4 regions of the Ruegeria sp. N10 genome follow, and region 2 is predicted to be linked to each of the others. Evidence: riboswitches for the same ligand, from Rfam matches in the RefSeq annotation. Region 2 holds a riboswitch; each other region holds the start of a gene.
The links. A riboswitch is a leader RNA that binds a small molecule or an ion and turns the genes downstream of it on or off. The one in region 2 is predicted to bind cobalamin.
Positions count from the first base shown of each region.

Region 1: linked by a shared signal. The riboswitch ahead of ACR0JI_RS18785 (hypothetical protein) and the one ahead of ACR0JI_RS04715 (ABC transporter substrate-binding protein) in region 2 are both predicted to bind cobalamin.
Region 3: linked by a shared signal. The riboswitch ahead of ACR0JI_RS00320 (DUF1636 family protein) and the one ahead of ACR0JI_RS04715 (ABC transporter substrate-binding protein) in region 2 are both predicted to bind cobalamin.
Region 4: linked by a shared signal. The riboswitch ahead of ACR0JI_RS19825 (DUF4198 domain-containing protein) and the one ahead of ACR0JI_RS04715 (ABC transporter substrate-binding protein) in region 2 are both predicted to bind cobalamin.

Region 1 covers NZ_JBQFLY010000019.1:8,785-12,993, forward strand. The annotation lists gene ACR0JI_RS18775 (DNA polymerase III subunit gamma/tau) at 1-894, opposite strand, end outside; gene ACR0JI_RS18780 (protein-tyrosine phosphatase family protein) at 1,067-1,579, shown strand; gene ACR0JI_RS18785 (hypothetical protein) at 1,571-1,978, opposite strand; cobalamin riboswitch at 2,070-2,288, opposite strand; gene ACR0JI_RS18790 (alpha/beta hydrolase family protein) at 2,422-3,279, shown strand; gene rsgA (ribosome small subunit-dependent GTPase A) at 3,316-4,209, opposite strand, start outside.
Region 2 covers NZ_JBQFLY010000002.1:280,390-284,598, forward strand. The annotation lists gene ACR0JI_RS04700 (SH3 domain-containing protein) at 24-485, shown strand; gene ACR0JI_RS04705 (NADPH:quinone reductase) at 597-1,586, shown strand; tRNA gene ACR0JI_RS04710 (tRNA-Gln) at 1,677-1,751, shown strand; cobalamin riboswitch at 1,913-2,104, shown strand; gene ACR0JI_RS04715 (ABC transporter substrate-binding protein) at 2,258-3,262, shown strand; gene ACR0JI_RS04720 (FecCD family ABC transporter permease) at 3,259-4,209, shown strand, end outside.
Region 3 covers NZ_JBQFLY010000001.1:65,875-70,083, reverse strand. The annotation lists gene ACR0JI_RS00335 (protein-L-isoaspartate O-methyltransferase family protein) at 1-540, opposite strand, end outside; tRNA gene ACR0JI_RS00330 (tRNA-Cys) at 765-838, shown strand; gene ACR0JI_RS00325 (NAD(P)-dependent oxidoreductase) at 1,016-2,011, opposite strand; cobalamin riboswitch at 2,114-2,318, shown strand; gene ACR0JI_RS00320 (DUF1636 family protein) at 2,413-2,787, shown strand; gene cobW (cobalamin biosynthesis protein CobW) at 2,792-3,847, shown strand; gene cobN (cobaltochelatase subunit CobN) at 3,851-4,209, shown strand, end outside.
Region 4 covers NZ_JBQFLY010000023.1:14,231-18,439, forward strand. The annotation lists gene ACR0JI_RS19815 (substrate-binding domain-containing protein) at 1-451, opposite strand, end outside; gene ACR0JI_RS19820 (ROK family transcriptional regulator) at 626-1,831, shown strand; cobalamin riboswitch at 1,953-2,151, shown strand; gene ACR0JI_RS19825 (DUF4198 domain-containing protein) at 2,284-3,069, shown strand; gene cbiM (cobalt transporter CbiM) at 3,076-3,687, shown strand; gene ACR0JI_RS19835 (cobalt ABC transporter permease) at 3,684-4,209, shown strand, end outside.

The DNA.
Region 1 (4,209 bases), on a different contig from region 2:
TTCGGCCAGATCGCGCAGCACGGCCAGAGGGTCTGCGCCTTCCGCATATTGACCGCTCAGTTCAGTGAGCGCCCCTGCCGCGTCACCGCGCAGGATCATGTCCATCAGGTCCAGAACCCGTCCACGATCGGCCAGACCCAGCATCGCACGGACCTGATCTGCCGTCGTCTCACCGGCCCCGTGCGAGATTGCCTGATCGAGCAATGAGGTCGCGTCGCGGGCCGACCCTTCTGCAGCGCGGGTGATCAGCGCCAGTGCGTCGTCGGCAATCTGCGCGCCCTCGGCCCCGGCGATCTTGCGCAGCAGACCGATCATGTCTTCGGGCTCAATCCGGCGCAGGTCAAAGCGCTGACACCGCGACAGAACCGTGACCGGCACTTTGCGAATCTCGGTGGTCGCGAAGATGAATTTCACATGTGCGGGCGGTTCCTCGAGCGTCTTGAGCAGCGCGTTGAATGCGCTGGTCGAGAGCATGTGAACCTCGTCGATGATGTAGATCTTGTAGCGCGCGCTGGCGGCGCGATAGCGGACACTGTCGATGATCTCGCGGATATCGTTGACGCCGGTACGGCTGGCCGCATCCATTTCCATCACATCGACATGGCGACCTTCCATGATTGCGACGCAATGCTCGCACTGACCGCAAGGCTCTGTTGTCGGCCCTCCGGTTCCATCCGGTCCAATGCAGTTCATGCCCTTGGCGATGATCCGCGCCGTGGTGGTTTTTCCCGTTCCGCGAATGCCGGTCATGATAAAGGCCTGCGCAATCCGGTCGGCCTCAAAAGCGTTTTTTAGGGTGCGCACCATAGCATCTTGACCCACCAGGTCGGCAAAGGTTTCCGGGCGGTATTTGCGGGCGAGAACCTGATAGGCGGGGCTGGGCGTGTCTGTCATGTCTACTCGCTCGGATTCGGTGCTTCGGCACAGCGTAGTGGCGGCGGCAGTCCGCGTCCACTGTGGGGCGAGATGATTTTTTGTTTCAGAAACGGACTGGTTTCCAACTAAACTGGACCAGCGGATTTAATGACTCATTTTGTAAAGAGTACCTTGGGGGAGGACGCACTTCATGTCGCAGCTGGTCATTTTTGCTCTGCAGGTCGGAGGCGGAACGCTTGCCCTTACTTCAATGCCAGGGCGTGGCGGGGATTACGCCACCGATCTGGATACGATTGCGGCGTGGAAACCAGGCCTTGTGATTTCAATGACGACGGATGTCGAAATGCTTCAGGATGGCGCGCAGCACTTTGGCAGTGACATCCAAAGCCGGGCCAGCCGGTGGGTTCACCTGCCGATCGAAGATTTTGGAGCACCGACGCAAGCGGTTCGGAAGGCCTGGCCAGAGGTCAGCGCCACGGCCCGACACGCACTGTCGGGCGGTGGCCGGGTCCTTGTACACTGCCGTGGGGGGTGTGGCAGATCCGGGATGATTGTTCTGCGACTGATGGTTGAATGCGGTGAACGCGCCAGCGACGCACTGGACCGCTTGCGGGCCGTGCGCCCCTGCGCTGTCGAAACCGATGCGCAGCTGGCCTGGGCGTCCCGGATCACCCCGGCACAGGTGGAAGTGGGATCAAGCTGAAAGCTGCTGTGGCGCGTAGCCGGTTTTTTGGGGGCGGATCGTCGAAACCTCGATCATGGCGCAAGGCAGGTTCGCGATGGTGCCCGAGGGCAGCGTGCTGAATGTAGGTCCAAAGATCAAATCAGCATAGGCATCCAGATCCCGAGTTGCCGTGTCAGGGTGTGTTCCACAGAAAATGCGAACGCTGCCGGATCGCGCTCTGATCGTTGCCATGCACCCTTCTGCGCAATGTGACAGCGCGCTGCTGCCTTCAAATTCGAAATCCTCGCTGGTGGCCGAAACCGCCTGCGCCATGGCTTCCGAAATCGAGCGGGCCAGTCGCGCCAAAGCCGGGCAGGTTTTCCCTGTCCGCTGGCACACCGTTGCGCTGTATTCGTGTGATTTTGTCTTCCAGATCATCCTGCGCCCTCCGCGCGTGGTGGGCTGGAATATTGGGGCAGGTGGGACAGCATTTCGCCGTCAGGACCTGCCCGGACACCCCGCCCGAGTTTCGGTTTCAGTTCCGATGGCAGGTCTCCTGACTTGCGGGTCATTGCTCTGCCGACCTTCCCAGCCCATAGGCCAGTGGTATTTCGGCATTGCTTACCGCTTACAGTTGCGGGGGCAGTCGCGGACTTGGTTGATGTCTGTGTGACCAGACAAACCGCACCGTGTTCCCTTTTCATCCCGACCTCTTGTAGGGGCCGGAAACCATCACACAACCGCTAGCGTCTGATCGCGTTCCGAGTCAAGCCGATCTTTAGGCCGGACGTTTGGTCATGCTGGATGCGGATTATGTTCCGGCCTAGTGTCGTCGGCATTGAAGGCAGGCAAACCGATTGTTTCAGTGAAAGCCGGGGATCATGTTGGATACGGAACAGACGGTGTTGATCGAAGATTTCAGCTTTCCGTCAGGGTCCGTGACCTTGTCGGCGCGGTTGTACCGGCCTGTGGGTGAGCCGGAAACCGTTGTTGTGCTGAACAGTGCTACAGGTGTGCCGCGTGACTATTATCGCCATTTTGCGCGATGGCTGACTACCAAGCGGGGGATGGCTTGCCTGACCTATGACTATCGGGACTACGGGCTTTCGTTGGTCGGCCGCCTGAAAGACGCGCGTGCAACAATGGCGGATTGGGCGTTGATCGATATGCCTGCGGCACGGGCCGAGATGCGCAGGCGGTTTCCAAAGGCGCAGCACTGGACCATTGGTCATTCGGTCGGTGCGATGCTGGGGCCGGTGCAGCCGGATATCAATCAGATCGACCGTATGATCTGTGTGTGTTCGGGGCTGGTGACTTTGAAAGATCACCCATGGCCCTATCGGGGGTTGGCGGGGCTGTTCTGGTATGGCCATGCACCGCTGATGGTGCGGGTGCTTGGCTATCTGCCTGGCAAAGCAATCGGGTTTGGCTCGGACCTGCCAGCCTCGGTATACTGGCAATGGCGCAAATGGTGCACAGCTCCTCTTAGCTACGTTCCCGAGATCGGGCAGAATTTGCCTGATGCGCATTGGGGCAGTTCTGGAACACCTGTGGATCTGTTCACGTTCGAAGACGACCAGATGGTTCCGCCCGAGGCGGTTTGGCGCCTTGCCGATCTGTATGGCCCCGGGGCCAGACGCTACCTTCTGAAGCCTGCCGAATTTGGGCTGCCGGAGATTGGTCACATAGGCGCATTTGCCCGGCGCAATGCAGCGGTCTGGCCGCGCCTGATCGCCTGATCAGACGCGACGCAGGTTTTCCATAACACCTTGCAGCTATGGCCGTTTGCGAAGCTTCTTGTCCTGCATGACACCGCGGACCATCTTGCCGAACGCCTTGTCCCGCGCCCGCGATTGCGCAACGGTTTCCGAGTTTCGTTGATCTTCGCGCCGCAGCTTGCGCCAACGGTCCAGCCGCGCCGGATCAAGAACGCCTTTGCCGATTGCGTTCTGCACGGCACAGCCGGGCTCGGTCTCGTGCTGACAATCCGAAAAGCGGCAGCTTTGGCCAAGCTCTGTGATGTCCGAGAACACGTTGTCGATTCCGTTCTGAGCGTCCAGCAAACGCAATGCGCGCATTCCCGGCGTGTCGATCAGCCAGCCACCGTTACCCATCCGGTGCAACGCGCGCACCGTTGTCGTGTGCCTGCCCCGTGCGTCGTCTTCGCGAATTCCAGAGGTGGCGAGGTTTTGATCCGTCATGGCGTTGCTGAGCGTCGTTTTACCCACGCCCGACGACCCGACCAGCGCGCCGGTCTGGCCTTTGGGGCACCATGCCAGAACCTTTTCGATATCTGCCGGGTCCAGCGCATTGATCGCCAGTACCGACAAAAAAGGGTCCAGAGATTGCACTTGTCCCGAGAAACTGCCGGGGTCATCCGACTGGTCAGCTTTCGTCAGGACAACGACAGGATAACATCCGGCCTGATGTGCCAGCGCCAGATAACGTTCCAGCCGGGGCAGGTTGAAATCGGCGTTGCACGAGCTGACGATGAACAACACATCGACATTGGCTGCAATCAGTTGTGTTGCGGCACCTGTACCGGCAGCCCTGCGTTGCAGCAGGCTGCGCCGGTCCAGAATGTGACGCACGCGGTTTTCGGCGTCGGCAAGGACCCAATCCCCAACGGCATATGAACCGGTCGGATTATCCGGTGTCAGCAAAGGGAT
Region 2 (4,209 bases):
CGGTAGTTTCCGTATTTCTGGTCATGTTCGGTGTCTGTGCCGCTCAGGCCGAGGTCAAACGCGGATCGGTCACCAACCTGCCCCTGCCCCGCTATGTGTCGATGAAGGCAGCCGAAGGCAACGTGCGACGCGGACCGTCCCTGACCCATCGAATCGACTGGGTGTTCAAACGGCGCGGCATGCCGCTGCAGGTCACTGCCGAATATGGCAACTGGCGCAAGGTCCAGGACCGCGACGGCGCGGGTGGCTGGGTTCACTATGCCTTGTTGTCTGGCGTCCGAACGGTGCTGATCGAATCCGAGATGCTGCCTGTTTATGCCCGCCCCGATCCAGCCTCGCCCGTGAACGCTCATTTCGAGACCGGAGTAGTGGCGCGCCTTGGAACCTGTTCGCAGGACTGGTGCCGGATCACCGCTGGCGGATACCGTGGCTGGACATTGAAATCGAACCTTTGGGGCGTCGATCCTTCCGAAATTCGGGAATAGGCGAAAGACGAATTCCGGTATCCGCGGTTGCGCATCGCCCTGAAAAAGCGCGACAAGGTGTTTGAGTTACCGGCCCAATCGCCGCTTAACTCGACCTAAATGGAGGACGCTATGCGCGCAGTCACTTATTCAGCCTTCGGAGACGCTGTCGATGTCTTGCGTATACAGGATATTCCCCTGATCCAGCCTGAACCAGGTGAAGTCACGGTCGAGTTGTCCTATTCCGGCGTAAACCCCTCGGATATCAAGGCCCGTGCGGGAACCCGGCCGGGTGTCACGGAACCCCCGTTTCCGCTGATCGTTCCGCACAGCGACGGGGCTGGAGTCATCACAGCGGTTGGCGATGGAGTACCCGCGGCGCGGATTGGCCGGCGCGTGTGGATTTGGAACGGGCAATGGCAGCGCGCATTTGGTACAGCTGCCAGCCACATCACCCTGCCCGAATCTCAGGCTGTCGAACTGCCCGAGACAGTGTCACTTGAAACCGGGGCAATTCTTGGAATTCCGGGCCTAACCGCAAGCCATGCGGTGTTCTCGGGCGGCGCACCGGGCGGGCAAACCATATTGATCCATGGCGGGGCGGGCACCGTCGGGTATCTGGCTGTGCAGCTTGCCAAATGGGCCGGAGCCAAAGTGATCGCAACGGCCAGCGCCCGCAACTTTGACCGGGTCAAGGCAGCTGGTGCGGATGTCGTGCTCGACTACACCGGTGAACACCTTTCGGATAAGATCCTCGATGCAAATGATGGGCATGCAATCGGTCGAATCGTCGATGTCGAATTTGGACAGAACCTTGCCACCAACGTTGCCGTCATCGCCGAAAACGGCCGTATCAACGCATATGGATCTGCCCGGAATATGACACCTGTCTTTCCCTTTGGACCCATGATGTTCAAGGCCGTGACGCTCGAAGCGGTTCTGATCTACCTGCTGCCCGCGGACTTGCGCGCCACCGCAATAAAGACATTACACAAGGCACTGACTGATGGCGCACTGATCTGCCCCGTTCACAAGGTCTTTACGTTGGAAGAATGCGCTGCGGCCCATGCGCTGGTACAAGAAGGCAACCGTACCGGAGCGGTGTTGATCGATACCAAATGAGGGGCCTTCAAAAAAAATTTACGGCGCTCGCTTTTTTTGCAAAACGCTCTTGAACCCTGCCATCAACAATCGTAGATAGCCGCTCACCGTTGGGGTGTAGCCAAGTGGTAAGGCAGCGGTTTTTGGTACCGTGTATCGTAGGTTCGAATCCTACCACCCCAGCCATGATTTTCCTATATATCACACACCGACGTCCTCGGGGCGGATTGTAGCGCCTTCTCAGCGGCTTGTCTGACGTCAGCACCATGTTGAGACGCGCAGGTTCATGCCCTTGGGAGAAAATGGGAAAGACCCCCGAGTTTTTTCTTGCCGCAGAGTAAGTGTTAAGGTACCCGCGTTTTACCGGTCCCGATGTGGCTAAGAGGGAATCCGAGGTGCCTTTTGGTGCCAACCGGAACTGCCCCCGCAACTGTAGGCGGCGAGCGCTGTCCATTCCGTCACTGGGCCATTTCGGTCTGGGAAGACAGGACAGACAAAGACCCGTCAGTCAGGAGACCTGCCGGTATGAAACCGAAACACACCGGGCGGGGTTGTCCGGGGAGGTTGCCGAAGAAACGCGCCGGGCGGGCTATGTACCACTCTGCGCTCACAGCAGGCAGAAAAGCGTCTGTTGCTTCGGTAAATGCCCATTCACCCGTTCTCTGGTCATTGACACATGGAGATCGATTGTCATGTTTCTACGCACTGGCCTGATTGGCCTTTCCTTGCTGGCTACCAGCGCTGCCGCCGAAGGAAACTTTCCCTTAACCATCGAAAACTGCGGTCACTCGGTCACGTTTGACGCGCCAGTGACGTCGTCAGTCACGGTCGGCCAAGCCGCGACCGAGGTGCTTTATGCGCTGGGTCTGGGCGAGCAGGTTCTTGGAACCTCGGTATGGTTCAACGAGGTGCTGCCTGAATATGCCGAGGTGAATGCCAAGGTAGAGCGTCTGGCAGACAATGATCCCAGCTTTGAAAGCGTTGTTGCCAAGCGGCCGGGACTGGTCGCAGCGCAATATGAATGGCATGTCGGACCCGAGGGCATCGTCGCCACGCGTGAGCAATTTCACGAACTGGGTATTACAACTTACGTAATGCCTGCGGATTGCGTCGGCAAAGACAATACGGTCGGCGGCGATGGCACCCGCCTGCAAGCGTTCTCGACCGATACGCTGTATCAGGGTATCGAAGAACTGGCGGCAGCCTTTGATGTGTCCGAACGCGGCACGGACCTGGTTGCCAAGTACAAGGCCCGCGAAGCCGCAGCCGTCGCCAAGGCGCAAGCCGTGAAACTGGACGACGTGTCAGCCGTATTCTGGTTTTCATCTCCTGAAATGGAAAGCGATCCGTTTGTGGCCGGGCAGAAGGGCGCACCGGGATACATGATGAGCACATTGGGCATCCGCAACGTCATCGAGACGGATGAAGAATGGCCAACAGTTGGCTGGGAGACCATTGCCAAGGCCAACCCGACAGTGATCGTGATTGCCAAGATGGACCGCCGTCGCTTTGCTGCGGACGACTACCTGAAAAAGCTGGAGTTCCTGCGCGCTGATCCGGTGACCAGCCAGATGGATGCGGTCAAGAATGACAGGATTGTCGTTATGGATGCGCAGGCCATGGACGCCACCATCCGCGCGATCCCGGCGCTGGAGGATCTGGCCGAGAAGCTGGATACCATCGGAAACAACCTGTGAACGAGGTCGCCGCAATCTTTCGGCAGGGTTTCAAGGCCGCGTGCCTAACTGTGCCATTGTTGATTGCGGCGGTCCTTGCGGGCGCGATGATCGGGGAAACCTCGTTGTCGCCCGATTTGGTTCTCTCCGTTCTGGTCAACAAGCTGGCCGGAGCGGACCTGCCCGTCGACCCAATTGATCAGGGTATTATCTGGAGCTACCGGATTCCTCGCGCTCTGGTCGCTGCGTCCTGCGGTGCCGGTCTGGCTGTCGCAGGGGTCGTGTTGCAGGCATTGCTGCGAAACCCGTTGGCTGACCCTTATATTTTGGGCATTTCTGCCGGGGCCTCGACAGGTGCCGTGGCTGTAACCATCGCTGGTTTAGGCGGGGGAGCTTTGTCGCTGTCTTTTGGCGCGTTCAATGGCGCGCTTTTGGCTTTTGGTTTTGTCGCATTGCTGGCCCGAGCCTCCGGCGCAGGCGGCGGGCGGGCTGCGACGGCGCAAATCGTTTTGGCGGGAATTGCCGGGTCTCAGTTGTTCAATGCGCTAACGGCCTTTATCATCGCCAAATCCGCCAATGCCGATCAGGCGCGCGGGATCATGTTCTGGCTGATGGGAAACCTCAGCGGCGTGCGCTGGCCGGATGTATATCTGGCCATTCCGGTGGCCTTTGCCGGCTGGCTTATTTGCCGCTTTCACGCCAGAGCTTTGGACGCATTTATTTTCGGCACTGATTCAGCGGCCTCGCTGGGCATACCGGTGCGGCGGGTGCAGGCAACCCTGATCTTCGCCACCGCGCTGACAACAGCGGTCATGGTTTCGATCGTCGGGTCCATCGGCTTTGTCGGGCTGGTCATCCCTCATGCCGCACGGTTCCTTGTAGGACCGGGGCATCGCAGGCTTATCCCAACGGCCGCCTTGATCGGAGCGGTCTTCCTGATCGGCGCCGATATCGTGTCGCGCATCATC
Region 3 (4,209 bases), on a different contig from region 2:
CAGGTTGCTGTTGACAAACAGACACACAATCCGACCGTGGTCCTTGAGCTGATCCAACAGGGCATCGGGCACCTGCTCGACACCGCCCTGCACCATGATCGCATCATAGGGGCCGTGTTCCGCCACACCCTGTTCCAACGCGCCGACGTGGATGATGGCGTTGTGCACGTCAGCCTCGGCCAAGAGGTTTTGCGCCTCGGCTGCAAGGGTTTCGTCGCATTCAACACCCACAACCAACTCAGCCATCCGTGCGGTGACAGCCGTGGAATATCCCATTGCCGGAGCGATATCGAGGACCATCTCATCCTTGGATATGTTCAGCACGTCCAGCATTTTAGCCAGGGTCCGCGGCTCCAGCATGCTGCGCCCTCCACCCAGATCAATCAGGCCGTCCACATAGGCCGCCTCGCGTTGAGAATCGGGTACGAAGCTTTCCCGCGGAACACTCAGCATAGCCTCAATGATCGGGAACTTGGTGACGTCAGAGGGGCGGATCTGTGTATCAACCATTGTGCGGCGCCGGGCTGCGAAGTCAGTCATTGGATATCTCGTCTCATTCCCAAAGATGTCGGGCTTGTGCCATATCCTGAACCTTCCAGCAACGCCCCTGTTGCCGCAACCTGAATCGTGATCACCTTCTTGGGCATGGACTTCGGCAAATTTCAGTCTTGCCGGCAAATTCGCACGCAATCCACTGGACGCCCCAGAGGAAAGCTGTTAAAAACCCAATCACACCACGGCAAGTATTTGATTTTACTTGAAAAGGCGAGTTGGCGGAGTGGTGACGCAGCGGATTGCAAATCCGTGTACACCGGTTCGATTCCGGTACTCGCCTCCAATCACATCAAAATCGCTGACTTAACCCCGCAGTACACGCGTGCGACGCTCGGTATTTCAAGACGTTCAAGGCCCGCGATTCTGTCGAATTGCGGGCCAGATATGGCGTGTTTTTCGGAACTCCTGCCTACCCCTGCTCGTTCAAGGGGCCCGATTTTGTCTGGTATGTGCTTTACGTTCAGGCGCGCCCTTGTGGCACAACCTCGTATCCCGGCTCCTCCGGCTCATCATCCGTCATTTCGGCAGGGAAGCCCGGGGCGGTGATATCCAGGCCAGTTGCCTCTTCCAGCCGCTTGATAATATTTGGTGAAAGCTCGCGTTCGCCATAGCGTGCGATACCATCGTTAAAGATATTGATCATCACCGGGTTTATTTCCAGCGGCACCCCGGCGCGGTCGGCGACCTCCTGAAACAGACCGATATCCTTCTTCACCAGATCCATGGTGAAGGAAATATCGCGCGACCCGTTCAAGATGACCTGACTTTCGGTTTCGTGCACGAAGGACGTGCCGGACGAGATTTTGATCGCCTCATAGGTCGTGTTCAGATCCATCCCCGCAGCCTTTGCCGTAACCAGTGCTTCGGCGCAGGTGATCAGGTTGGCGGTGGCAAGATAATTGGTCATCACTTTCAGCACCGAGGCCGAGCCCAGTTCGCCGGTGTGCAAAACCCGACGACCCATTGTCGTCAGGAACGGCAGAATTCGTTCAAACGTTTCCCGGTTACAGCCCGCAAAGATCGAGATATTGCCCGTCGCGGCACGGTGGCACCCGCCAGAAACCGGGCAATCGACGGCCGCACCGCCGCGCGATATGACTTCGGCACCTAGGCGTTTGACTTCGGCCTCGTCCGTGGTCGACATCTCCATCCAGATCTTGCCGGGGCCCACTTCGGGCAACATCTCCTGCATGACTGCGTCCGATGCTGCCGGAGACGGCAGACAGGTGATCACCGCATCGCAATCGCGCATCAACTGGGCGGGCCCCTCAGCCGCCTTTGCACCTTTGGCGACAAACTCGGCCACCAGATCCGCGTTCAGGTCATGCACAGTCAGATCAATGCCGTTGCGCAAAAGGGATCCCGAAAGCTTGCCGCCTACGTTACCCAGACCGATAAATCCCACTTTCATATGACGCATCTCCAAGTTCGTCGTTTTCCCGTCATGCGACCACATACCGAACACATTCTTCATGCCGCCGAACGACGCCTACAGGTCGCTTTTTTCTCCTTGGCTTATTTGTTGCGCGCGAACCGCTTGACAAGCGGGTCAGCGGTGCCGCATGTCCCTTTCGTTGGTGTCGGCGACAGCCGATGAAAAGGGAATGCGTCAACGGTTCATCCGCCAAGCGCAGCCGCCCCCGCGACCGTGACCGGAGAGGATGCCCAATGCCACTGGCCTGTGCCGGGAAGGCGGGACATCCGACAGAGCGACCGCTCTGGCATCCGCAAGCCGGGAGACCTGCCAACACCCGAAGTTGAAACCGGGCGGGGTGTTCCGGTGTCGGGTCCATGTGCAGACGTGGTGCCCGCATGAAACCCCGTCCCCCGCGAAGAGGATTTGGGGGGATGAGAGACATGACCGAGAACGCACCGGTAGAGCTACTGGTCTGCACGACTTGCCGCCGGGGTCTGCCCGTCGAGGATGACGCTGAGCGACCCGGCACATTGTTGCACAAGGCCCTGGAACAGGCTGTCCTGCCGGATGGTATCACTCTGAAACCGGTCGAATGCCTTTCGAACTGCGATCAGGGCTGTTCCATCGTTCTTCGGGGCGGGCCGGATCGCTGGACCTTTGTTTACGAGAATCTGAACGAAATCGATCACGTCGATGTCATCATCGATGGCGCGACTAAGTATCTGGCCACAGGCGATGGTCTGGTGAAATGGCGCGACCGTCCTGAACATTTCCGCAAAAATTGCGCCTCGCGCATTCCCCCGATTGGAGCCTGAGATCATGTCGAACCTTGAAAAACTCCCCGTCACTGTGATCACCGGCTTTCTGGGCTCGGGCAAAACCACGCTGGTGCGCCATCTGATGCAGAACCCGCAGGGCAAGCGCCTTGCGATTGTTGTTAACGAGTTTGGCGATGTGGGTGTTGATGGCGACATCCTGAAGTCCTGCGCGATTCCGGAATGCCCTGCGGAAAACATCATGGAACTGGCAAACGGCTGCATCTGCTGCACCGTGGCCGATGATTTCATCCCGACCATCGAGGCGCTGATGGCGCTGGAACCGCGCCCGGATCACATTTTGATCGAAACATCCGGCCTTGCACTGCCCAAACCGCTGCTGAAAGCGTTTGATTGGCCTGATATCCGTTCGAAGATCACCGTTGATGGCGTTATTGCGCTGGCCGATGCCGAGGCCGTGGCCGCCGGTCGCTTTGCTCCGAACGTTGAAGCGGTGGATGCCCAACGGCTGGCTGATGACTCGATCAACCACGAAACACCCTTGTCCGAGGTGTTCGAGGATCAGATCTCGTGCGCGGATATCATCCTGCTGACCAAGCCCGATCTGGCAGGTCCCGAAGGTGTCGCGAAAGCTAAACAGATCATCGCCGCTGAGGCGCCGCGCCCGCTTCCCGTCGTCGAGGTTGCCGAGGGTGTCGTCGACGTTCGTGTCGTGCTTGGCCTTGAGGCTGCCGCCGAAGATGACATGGACGCGCGCCCGTCACATCACGATGGCCATCACGATCATGAGCATGACGATTTCGAAAGCATCATCGTCGAGTTGCCGGAACAGACCGACCCGGCGGAACTGGTTGCCAGGATTGAACGTCTGGCAACTGAGCTGAATATCCTGCGCGTCAAAGGCTATGCCGCCGTCACTGGCAAACCGATGCGCCTGCTGGTTCAGGCTGTCGGCGTACGGGTTCGTCACCAATACGACCGCCCGTGGGAGCCCGGTGAAGAGCGCCGCTCGCGCCTGGTCGTCATTGCCGAACATGACGACATCAAAGAGGCTGAGATCCGTGATATCCTAGTGGGTGTGACCGAGGTTGCCGAGTAAGTCATGCACGTCGTCTTTCGCGAAAGCCACGGGCTCGAGGAAACCGAGACCCCAACCGATCTGGGCCAAAGCCCGGCTGATCTGGTTGTACTGTCCTTTTCCGACAGTGACCTGGGCGCTTTCGCGGCGGGCTGGCATCGCGGCGGCGGACCTGAGGGGCGGATGCCAACCTTGCGACTGGCCAATCTTGCAGCATTGAAACACCCACTGTCCGTCGACACCTATGTTGAACAGACACTTGAAGGCGCAAAGGGCATCCTGATCCGTCTGATCGGTGGCGTGCCCTATTGGTCTTACGGGTTGCAACAGGTTCTGGCACTGGCACAGGCCAAAGGCATCGCGCTGGCCGTTTTACCGGCGGA
Region 4 (4,209 bases), on a different contig from region 2:
CCGCATCTCCCAGAGTGGCTTTTGCCCATTGTCCGATCAGAAGCCCCGCAAGGAAATTGTCGGTGGCAAAGGTCGCGTCGGCCGAGTCGATAGGCTCAAGCGGGGTGTCCAGCGCAATCACCAGCAGCCCGGCATCGCGGGCCTGCTGCACCGCCGGAACGATAGACGACGTATCTGACGCGGTCAGCAGGATACCCTTTGCGCCATCCAGTATGCAGGTTTCGATGGCCTGAACCTGAGTTTCGTGGTCGCCGTCGACTTTGCCGGCAAAGGCCTTCAGCGTCATGCCAAGCTCTTCGGCTTTGGCTGTCGCGCCCTCTCTCATTTTGACAAAGAAAGGGTTGGTATCCGTCTTGGTGATCAGGCAAACGGTTTCACCTTCGGCCATTGCACTGCTTGCCATGGCCGTAACCGCCAGCGCCGTAGCGCCTGCAAGTTTCGCAAGTTTCATCGGTAGTCCTCCCAGTTTTCCCAATGCCCGTCAGGGCATACGTCTGATCGGGCGAAATCCGGCCCGATCGAACGTGAAAACCATCACAAGATTCGAATTTTGAGTCAATAAATAAATCACTCTTATTTATTATTGACAGAAAGGAAGGGTTTCAACATTGTCGTCACGAAGGGGATGGCCGTGTCTGCAAACAACTCTTTGGACAATACCGCTGGCGTACGCGAGCCAGACATGCGCGGCACCAATCAAAGCGGAATGCGGGCCCGAAATGAACGGCTTGTCCTGTCACTGGTCCGGCGCCATCAGGCCCTTGCAAAATCTGAGATCGCGCGGATGACCGGGCTGTCGGCACAGACGGTTTCGGTCATCATGCGCCAGTTGGAAACCGATGGGCTGCTTCTGCGGGGCGAACCGATCCGGGGAAAAGTCGGGCAGCCCTCGGTTCCCATGCGCCTGAATCCGGATGGCGCGTATTTCTTTGGGCTCAAAGTCGGGCGGCGCAGTACCGAGCTGGTGCTGACGGATTTCCTTGGCAATGTCAGGCACCGTGAGCGGCGGACTTATGATTTTCCGACGCCCGAGGCGACACTGAGCTTTTCCAAGGAAAGCCTCGACAAAGTGATGACGTCGCTGTCGCCCGAAGCGCGCGGCAGGATCGCGGGTCTTGGGATTGCGATGCCATTCTACCTTTGGGACTGGGCACAGACATTGCAGGTTCCGCAGGAGAAAATGGATCCGTGGCGTGACGCGGACCTGAAAGGCGCGTTGGCCGCTAGCTATGACGTGCCGGTTTTCCTGCAAAACGACGCAACGGCCGCCTGCGGTGCCGAGCTGGTGTTTGGCCCTGCAGAAGGCCCGCGAGATTTCCTGTATTTCTATGTCGGCTTCTTCATCGGGGGCGGGGTGGTTCTGAACGGCTCCATCTTTTCAGGGCGGGGAAATGCCGGTGCGCTTGGCCCATTGCCTGTGCCGGACGAAGTGGGCGGAGTGAAACCGTTGATAGATGTCGCCAGTCTTTATGTGCTGGAGCGTGCGGTTGGTGGAAATGCCGCAACAGCCGGTTCAATCTGGGAAACGACACTGCATTGGGACGTACCGGAAACCCACCTTGAGAATTGGCTGAACCAGGCGGCGCACGGAATCGCCCATGCCATCGTCTCTTCTTGCAGCCTGATCGATTTCGAATGTGTCAAGATTGATGGCTGGATGCCTGCTGATATCAAGGCGCGGCTGGTGGAAAGGGTTGAGCTCAAACTATCCCATATGAACCTGACCGGGCTTGAACGGCCCTTGGTGCTGGCAGGGGCGGCGGGCCCGGATGCCCGGTCATTGGGGGCGGCCAGTTTGCCATTGTCGGAAAGATACCTGCTCGAGGGGTAGGTTCATCCCCGAAAAACCCCGACCTGTATCCAAAGCGGATCAACCGGAAAAAGGGCATTGCCCGCTGAACTTTTTGACAGCCAGCGCAATTGATCGTTGACGGATGCCGAAGAAGTCTGGCAAGCCGCTCGGCATGTCCGGTTCCGGGGCGTGCTCTGGAATCAATAGGGAATGCGGTGCGGGCTTTGGCCCAATTCCGCAACTGCACCCGCAACTGTAAGCGGCGAGCAGGGCTGAAGTGCCACTGGAGTTAATCCGGGAAGGCCAGCCCAACGCTTTGACCCGCAAGTCAGGATACCTGCCGGACATGTGCCTTTGACAAGGGCACTCCTAATCGGCGACGGGATGTGCGTCGGAGCAGGATGCTTGAAAAAGCAGCTCGGCTTGGACGTCCCCGCAGTCAAAACGCATCTCGTACCGGGGTTGGTACGATGGGACAAGGACGACTATTGATGACCAAGCTGCTTTCTGCAGCCGCTGTGGCGATGGCGCTTCCAGCGATGGCAAATGCGCATTTCCTGCTGGAATACACCTCTGACACCATGATCGACGCACCGGGGAATGTTCCGGTCAAGCTGATCTTCTGGCATCCGTTCTCGAACGGGCATGTCATGGATCTGGACAAGCCGCAGGAATTCTACGTGATCCACAACGGTCAGAAAACCGACCTGCTGGACACTCTGGAACCCGTGCGTTTCACCGGTGGGGAAAACGAAGGCGCGGCATTCACGGGTTATGTTCCGGTCAAACGGTCGGGCGACTATGTGCTGGTGACAGTTCCCCAGCCCTATTACGAGGGGTCTGAGGATATCTATATCCAGCAGATCGCCAAGGCATTCCTGAACCGCAACGAATTGCCGACCGACTGGATGAACCCGGTGGGCTTGCCGGTTGAGATCATCCCGCTCAACAAACCGACCAACATCATCGCGGGTTCGACCTTTACGGGTCGAGTTATGGCAGAAGGCCAACCGGTTGCGGGTGCCGAGATCGAGATCGAGTACATGGCCGCAGAACCGGACATGGAAAGCACGGCTGCTTCGGCCCCGACCGTCTCGCCGTTGCCGGGTGGTGCATTGGTCGCAACTTCGGATGATAACGGGTATTTCACATTCGGCGTTCCAAAAGCCGGATATTGGGGTTTTGCAGCGCTCGGCGCCGGTCCCGTGACCGAACACAATGGCAAAGAACTCAGCCAGGACGCGGTCATCTGGATCCGCGCCTGGGATTTGGAGTAACCGTAGATGCATATCGTTGACGGAGCCTTGTCCAACCCGGTTGTGATCGGCGGCGCCGTCGCTGCGGCGGGTGGAATTGCCATGGGCCTCAGGTCGCTGGATCTTGATCGCATCCCCACTGCGGGGGTGCTGTCAGCCAGCTTTTTCGTGGCATCGCTGATCCATGTTCCTATTGGTCCGTCGTCGGTGCACCTGATCCTCAACGGTATGGCCGGGCTTTTGCTGGGGTGGGCCGCATTCCCGGCCCTGTTCGTCGGGCTTTTGCTGCAAGCCGTCTTCTTTGGCTTTGGCGGGTTGACGGTATTGGGGATCAACACCCTGAACATCGCGTTGCCCGCGGTTCTGGCCGGACTGATCTTTAGCCGCCTGATCGCCCACGGCTCACCTCTGCAAGGTGCGATATGGGGCGGGGTCGGCGGTGCCTTTGCCATTGCCGCCACAACCGGCATGGTTGCGTTTTCACTGGCCTTGTCCGGGGATGCCTTCCTGCCTGCGGCCAAGCTTGTTTTCTTTGCACATATTCCTGTCATGGCGATTGAGGCGATCCTGACCGGGTTCGCGGTTTTGCTGGCGCGCAAGGTCAAGCCCGAGCTGTTTGTCAAACGAGCGGTCGCATGAGGTATCTGGCAATCATTCTGGCGCTGTGCTGTGCACCCCTACCTGCCTTGGCGCATAAGGTCATAGCCGGAGTGTTTAAATCCGGTGACGCCATCGAAGGCGAAATCGGCTTTTCCAACGGCGACATGGCAAGCGATACCGAGGTCATCGTCAACGGCCCGGACGGAGCCGAGCTGGGCCGTATCGTAACAGATGCAGACGGGTTTTTTATCTACACGCCAAACGCGCCGGTGGCCCATACATTCTTTGCAAACCTTGGTGCCGGACATGTGGCCGAGGTCACCATGCCCGCTGCGGATGTCGCCCGGATCATGGGCGTTGAAGCGGAACCTGATACCCCGCCAACAAACGCACCTGCCCAGACAGCGGCGGTGCTCAGCACTGAACAACAACAGGTCATTGCCAGGGCCGTGCGGGATGAGCTGCGCCCGCTGCGTCGGGAAATCGCGGCTTACCGCGAACAAAATGATCTGCAAACTGTTCTGGGTGGGATCGGATATATTGTCGGTCTGTTTGGTCTGG